Linked DNA regions of Rhodobacter capsulatus SB 1003. The protein of the gene in region 2 interacts with the protein of the main gene of each other region in a pairwise test. Links are inferred from orthologs where the notes say so. Each region holds a gene or a part of one and is shown on either strand. Other genes may lie near its edges.

The links.
Region 1: the proteins of RCAP_RS08295 (region 2) and RCAP_RS02370 interact in binary tests that used the Escherichia coli proteins (3 or more experiments, as listed by UniProt). The link is inferred for Rhodobacter capsulatus SB 1003 from one-to-one orthologs.

Annotation. Positions count from the first base shown.
Region 1 is NC_014034.1:498,193-501,795, reverse strand. What follows is about bases 236-3,523. They hold RCAP_RS02370 ([protein-PII] uridylyltransferase), read right to left. Parts: upstream 3,199-3,523; coding sequence 436-3,198; downstream 236-435. Other genes in these bases: RCAP_RS02365 (penicillin-binding protein activator), read right to left, coding at 3,249-3,523; murJ (murein biosynthesis integral membrane protein MurJ), read right to left, coding at 236-439. Outside these bases: more of murJ, read right to left, coding at 1-235; more of RCAP_RS02365, read right to left, coding at 3,524-3,603.
Region 2 is NC_014034.1:1,809,564-1,812,795, forward strand. What follows is about bases 316-3,232. They hold RCAP_RS08295 (P-II family nitrogen regulator), read left to right. Parts: upstream 316-1,563; coding sequence 1,564-1,902; downstream 1,903-3,232. Other genes in these bases: RCAP_RS20175 (NAD(P)H-hydrate dehydratase), read right to left, coding at 316-687; RCAP_RS20180 (NAD(P)H-hydrate epimerase), read right to left, coding at 756-1,394; glnA (type I glutamate--ammonia ligase), read left to right, coding at 1,984-3,232. In the rest of the region: more of RCAP_RS20175, read right to left, coding at 1-315. UniProt on the Escherichia coli protein: P-II indirectly controls the transcription of the glutamine synthetase gene (glnA). P-II prevents NR-II-catalyzed conversion of NR-I to NR-I-phosphate, the transcriptional activator of GlnA. When P-II is uridylylated to P-II-UMP, these events are reversed.

The DNA.
Region 1 (3,603 bases), 1.3 Mb from region 2 along the record:
AGAGCATCGCGAAAAGCGAGATGAAGCCGATGTAGCAAAAGGTGATGCGGCCGAAATCCACCGCCATGTCGAACCGTGCATCGCCTGCAAAGCCCGAGGCCAGCGCCCAGACCAGCCAGGGCATCGCCAGGGTGCCGATCACGACAAAGAGCGTCAGGAAGCTCGCAAGCCCCCAGAATGCATTTTGCGCGAACGCATCCGCATCTTCACCACTTTCGAGCTTCTTGGCATAGATCGGCACGAAGGCGAGGTTGAAGGCGCCTTCCGCAAACAGCCTGCGGAACATGTTGGGAAGCTTGAATGCGATGTTGAAGGCATCCGCCACCGGCCCCGCGCCGAGGTAAGCCGCCATCAGCACGTCACGGGCAAAACCGGCCACACGCGAGACGAGCGTCCAGCTTCCCAGCGTCGCGACGCTGCGCAGCAGCCGCCCGCTCATGCCTGCCCCGCCCGTTCGGCGCCGCGGATGATCGCGTCGCGCAGCCGTTTTTCCAGCGATTCCTGCCGCTGCCCCGAATGCAGCTTCAGGCCGAACATGTCCTTGACGTAAAAGGTGTCGACCACCTGCGCGCCATAGGTCGCGATCACGGCCGAGGCGATATAGATGTTCGACGAGGCCAGCGCGCGCGTCAGATCGTAAAGCAGCCCGGGCCGGTCGCGGGTGTCGACCTCGACGATCGTGTAGATGTCCGATCCCTCGTTGTCGAAGGTGATATGGGTCGGAAAGCGGAATTCGCGTTCGCGCTTCTTGATCTTGTCGCGATCCTTGAGCGCGTCACGCGCCACCACCTCGCCCTTCAGCGTCTTTTCGATCATGCCCCGCAGGCGCGGCAGTTTCGTGGCCTCGTAGGGGTGGCCCTCGCTGTCCTGCACCCAGAAGACGGCGGTCGCATAGCCGTCCTTCGAGGTATAGGTGCGGGCATCGACCACATTCGCGCCGACCAGCGCCAGGGCCCCCGCCAGCCGCGAAAAGATCCCCGGGTGATCGGACAGCGCAAAGGCCGCCCGGGTGGCGTCATGGTCCAGATCGGGGTCAAGGTCGATGCGGATCTCGTCATCGCCAAGGCCGCGCAGCATCTCGGCGAAGATCGCATGGGTGCCCGTGGTCAGCCCCTGCCAATAGGGGTCGTAATGGCGGCCCAGTTCGGCGCGGATGTCGCGCGCATCCCAGCCCGACAGCGCCTCGCGCAGCGCCTTTTTCGCCGCATCCGAGCGCTGCTCGCGGTTCACCGCCTCAAGCCCGTGTTCCAGCGCCCGGGTGGTGTCGGAATAAAGCCGGCGCAGCAGCGTCGCCTTCCAGTTGTTCCAGACATTCGGGCCGACGCCGCGGATGTCGCAGACGGTCAGCACGGTCAAAAGATCCAGCCGCTTGCGCGTCTTCACCTGCTTGGCGAAATCGCGAATGGTGCGCGGGTCCGACAGGTCGCGTTTCTGCGCCACGTCCGACATCAAAAGGTGATGGCGGATCAGCCATTCGACCGTCTCGCAGTCCTCGGGCGAAAGCCCGAGCCGCGGCGCCACCTTGCGGGCGATCTGCGCGCCGAGGATCGAGTGATCCTCGGGACGGCCCTTGCCGATGTCATGCAGCAAAAGCGCCACATAAAGCACGCGGCGGTTCACCCCCTCGTCGAGGATATGCGACGACAGCGGCAATTCCTCGTTCAGCTCGCGCCGCTCGATCTGCGCCAGCGTCGAGATGCACTGGATCGTATGCTCGTCGACCGTGTAGCTGTGATACATGTTGAACTGCATCATCGCCACGATCGGCTCGAATTCCGGGATATAGGCCGCCAGCAGACCCAGCTCGTTCATCCGCCGCAGCACCCGTTCCGGGTTGCCATGCTTGAGCAGCAGATCAAGGAAGACATGCGCGGCCTCGCGATCCTCGCGCAGGCGGTCGTCGATCCGGTCCAGATTGGCCGCGATCAGCCGCATCGCATCGGGATGCAGCAGCATGTTGGTGCGCAGGGCTTCCTCGAAGATGCGCAGGAAATTCAGCGGATCGGCCAGAAAGGCCCGGGTGTCGGCGACATTGACGCGGGAAATATCGTCAAAGAACGGCGCTTTCAGCGGTTTCTTGCGCCGGAACAGCCGCTTGAGCACCGGCGCCGGTTTCGCATGCTGCGCCTCCAGCACGGTGAGGAAGACCCGCGTCAGCTCGCCCACCCGGGTGGCATGGCGGAAGTAATGCTGCATGAAGACCTCGACGCCGCGACGGCCCGCGGCATCGGCAAAGCCCATGCGCCGGGCCACCTCGACCTGCGCGTCGAAGGAGAGCTGGTCTGAGGCGCGGTTGGCGATCAGATGCAGATGGCAGCGCACCGCCCAAAGGAAATCCTCGGCCTCCTGAAAGACCGCATATTCCTCGGCGGTGAAGACGCCAAGGCCGACCAGATCGGCGGTGTCGTTGACCCCATGCAGATATTTCGCGATCCAGTACAGCGTCTGCAGATCGCGCAGGCCGCCCTTGCCTTCCTTGACGTTCGGTTCCAGCACATAGCGCTGCCCGCCCTGACGGCGGTGGCGCTCCGACCGTTCGGCCAGTTTCGCCTCGATGAATTCCGGGCCGGTGCCCTTGAACAGATCGTTGCGCAGGGTCTGGTTCAGACGCTCGGCCAAGGCCGCATCGCCGTCAAGATAGCGGTTTTCCAAAAGCGCCGTGCGGATGGTGATGTCTTCGCGGCCCAGGCGGATGCAATCTTCCACCGTGCGCGAGGAATGGCCGACCTTCAGCTTCAGATCCCAGAGCATGTAAAGCATGCTCTCGATCACGCTTTCGGCCCAGGGGGTGATCTTCCAGGGCGTCAGGAACAGCAGGTCGACATCGGAAAAGGGCGCCATCTCGGCGCGGCCATAGCCGCCGACGGCCAGAACCGAGATCCCCTCGGCCGCGGTCGGCGCCTGCAGCGGGTGCAGCCGGGTGGTGGCGACGTGAAAGACGGCGCGGACAAGGCCGTCGGTCATCGCGGCATAGGCGGCGACGGTCTCTCCGGCCCGGCGCGGATGGGTGCCGAAATCGGCGATGATGCGCGGCAGGGCGGCCTCGCGCTCGGCCGCAAGAAAGCGGACGGTCTCGGCGCGGATGTTGCGGGCGTCCGCGTCCCGCAGGCTGGCATCAAGCCGCGCGGTCAGGGCGGGCAGATCGAAAAGCAGGTGCGCCCCGGGCTCTGCCGGGGCGGGTCTGGCGCTGTCGCTCACGGGCGTCTCATGGTCCTTGGGGCCTTTCGGCGGGGGAGGGAAGGCCGGGATCAATACCCGGCCATGCCGAAGGAACGCGGGGCGGCGTCGATCACCACGGCCTGACCGTTGCGGATCTCGGCGACGGCCAGACCGCGTTCGTTGCTGCCATCGGGGCGCAGCCGGAAGATGCCGTTGACGCCGACAAAGCCCGAGGGCTGGGTCAGCGCGGCCCGGCCAAGCGCATCGGGACGGCCGGATTTCACCAGCGCGCCGATCGCGGCGATGCCGTCATAGGCAAGCCCGGCAATCGGATGCGGCGCGGTGCCGAAGGCGGTTTCGTAGCGTTCCTTGAAGCGGCTGTTCAGGTTCGGATCGGGCATGGCGAACCAGCCGCCCTGCAGCCCGGGCAGCGCCAGCGTCGCC
Region 2 (3,232 bases):
AACGTCGCCCGATCCGGCCGTGGCCAGCCAGGGCGCGGCGCGGGGGCCGGTGGCGCTGTGCACGGCGGCCGCGCCCGACGGATGGGCGATGGCGGTTTCGGGGCCCTTGAGCAGCACGGTGCAGTTGATCCGCGCGGCGGCCTGGCGGGCGGCGGCGACGCGGGGCAGGCTGCCGTCTTCGAGCCCCTGCGCAAGGTCGGGGAACAGGCGGCGGAATTCGCCCTGATGCGGGGTGATCACCGTCTGATCATGCATCGCGTTGAACAGCGGGCCGGGATCGGCGGTGAAGGCGGTCAGCGCATCGGCATCCAGCACGGTGGGACGGCGCAGCCAGAGCGCGGCGGGCACCATTTCCAGCGCCCGCGGCAGGCCCAGCCCCGGGCCGAGGCAAAGCGCGTTCAGCCGCGGGTCCTGAAAATGGCCGCGCAGGGAATAGGCATCGGGCAGGGCGGTCAGCATGATCGCGGTCAGCTGCGCCGCATTCTCGGCCAGGCTGATCTGCGGACAGGCGAGCGTCACCAGACCCGCCCCCACTCGCAGCGCGGCCCGCGCGGCCAGACGGGCGGCGCCGCCCTTGCCGGGACTGCCCGCCAGAATCAGCGCATGGCCGTGGTCGTATTTATGCGCCTCGGGCGATTTGGCGAGGCGGGAACGCATCTCCTCGGTCAAGGTGATCTGGCGGAACATGGCCCCTCCGGCGCGGTCGTTTTTTCCAACCCTAGCGCGGGGTGGTGAGAAAAGCGTGAAGATCCGCCCTAAAGGCCGATCGGTTTGACGATGACGCCGATGCCCTCGGCGCGCAGCTGCGCATGTGCGGGTTTTTCGCGGTGGAAGGTGACCGCCAGCGAACAGGGCGCCGAGGGCCAGCCCGCGGCATCGGCCCGCGCATCGGCATCGCGCCCCGAAGGCAGGTCGATCGCCAGCACCGGCCGCCCCGCGCTGGCCAGCGCCGCGAAGATCGGGCCGAAGCCGGTCAGGGGCCGCGTCAGCCCAAGCCCGAAAAGCGCATCGACGACCAGATCGGCGCTGCTGAAATCGGGCGCGGCGGGCAGGGGCGCGATCGTGCCGATGCGCCGCCAGCGGTCGTGATTGGCGCGGGCGTCGGGCGGCAGCCGGTCCGCCTCGCCGTAAAGATAAAGTGTCACCTTCCAGCCGCGGCGGCGCAGGAGCCGGGCGACCACGAAGCCGTCGCCGCCGTTGTTGCCCGGCCCGCAAAGGATCATCGCATGGCGCAGCGCCACCGCGGGCGGGCGGATGTCGGGCCAGGCCTCGGCGATCGCCTCGACCACCGCCGCGCCCGCGCGTTCCATCAGCTCGAGCCCGCTGGCGCGGCCGGAGGCGATGGCCGCCCTCTCGAGGCTGCGCATGTCATCACTCGTCAGGATTTCCGTCATATGCCGCCCAAACAGTTTACACTTCGCACAATAAATATGCTAACCGCCTAAATCATCATCGCTGTTCGGGGAATCCCCGGGCGCGACGCACCCGCCAAAAGCTAGCCGATTGCGGGGCGGCGTGGAAAGTGGTGAGACGAGGGCGCAAGATCGAAAGGGGGGAGTCGGCATGAAGAAGGTCGAGGCGATCATCAAGCCGTTCAAGCTCGATGAAGTGAAGGAAGCGCTTCAGGAAGCGGGGATTCAAGGGCTGAGCGTGATCGAGGTGAAAGGCTTCGGGCGGCAAAAGGGCCATACCGAGCTGTATCGCGGGGCCGAATATGTCGTCGACTTCCTGCCCAAGGTGAAGATCGAGATGGTTCTGCCCGACGAGATGGTCGATATCGCCATCGAGGCCATCGTCGGCGCCGCCCGCACCGAAAAGATCGGCGACGGGAAGATCTTCGTCTCCTCCATCGAACAGGCGATCCGCATCCGCACCGGCGAGACCGGCGAGGACGCGGTCTGAGACTTCCGAATTTCGGGCGATGGCCCGGCACCGCAACGGGCCCAGCCCGCACCCCATGCTCAACGAAAGGGTAATTTGCAAATGAGCGCAGTCAAAAAGGCTCTCGATCTGATGAAGGCGGAGGAGGTCGAATATGTCGACATCCGTTTCTGCGACCCGCGTGGCAAGCTGCAGCACGTGACGCTGATCGCCGATCTCGTGGACGAGGACTTCTTCGAGGAAGGCTTCATGTTCGATGGCTCGTCGATCGCGGGCTGGAAGTCGATCGACCAGTCGGACATGAAACTGATCCCGGACGCGTCCTCGGTCTACATCGACCCCTTCTATGCCGAAAAGACCATGTGCGTGCATTGCAACGTGGTCGAGCCGGACACCGGCGAAGCCTATTCGCGCGACCCGCGCGGCATCGCGCTGAAAGCCGAAGCCTATCTGAAGGCCTCGGGCATCGGTGACGTCGCCTATTTCGGGCCGGAAGCCGAATTCTTCATCTTCGACGACGTGCGCTACTCGGTCACCCCGGCCAAGGTCGCCTATCAGATCGACGCGGAAGCGGCGGCCTGGAACACCGATGCCGAAGTCGAGATGGGCAACCTCGCCCACCGCGCCGGCCACAAGGGCGGCTACTTCCCGGTGAACCCGGTCGATGAAGCCCAGGACCTGCGCGGCGAGATGCTCTCGACGATGAAGCGCATGGGCATGAAGGTCGACAAGCACCACCACGAAGTGGCGACCTGCCAGCACGAACTCGGGCTGATCTTCGGCGGTCTGACCGAACAGGCTGACAACATCCTGAAATACAAATACGTCATCCACAATGTCGCGCATGCCTATGGCAAGACCGTGACCTTCATGCCGAAACCCATGAAGGGCGACAACGGCTCGGGGATGCACGTGAACATGTCGATCTGGAAAGACGGGAAACCGCTCTTTGCCGGGGACAAATATGCGGATCTGTCGCAGGAAGCGCTGTATTTCATCGGCGGTATCCTGAAACACGCGAAAGCGCTGAACGCGCTGACGAACCCGGGCACCAACAGCTACAAGCGTCTGATCCCGGGCTTCGAGGCCCCGGTTCTGCGCGCCTATTCGGCCCGCAACCGCTCGGGCTGCGTCCGTATTCCGTGGACCGAGTCGCCGAAAGCCAAACGCGTCGAAGCCCGCTTCCCCGATCCGTCGGCGAACCCCTATCTGGCCTTTGCCGCGCTGCTGATGGCCGGTCTCGACGGCATCAAGAACAAGATCGACCCGGGTCCGGCCTCGGACAAGGACCTCTACGATCTGCCGCCGGAAGAACTGGCCGCGATCCCGACCGTCTGCGGCTCGCTGCGCG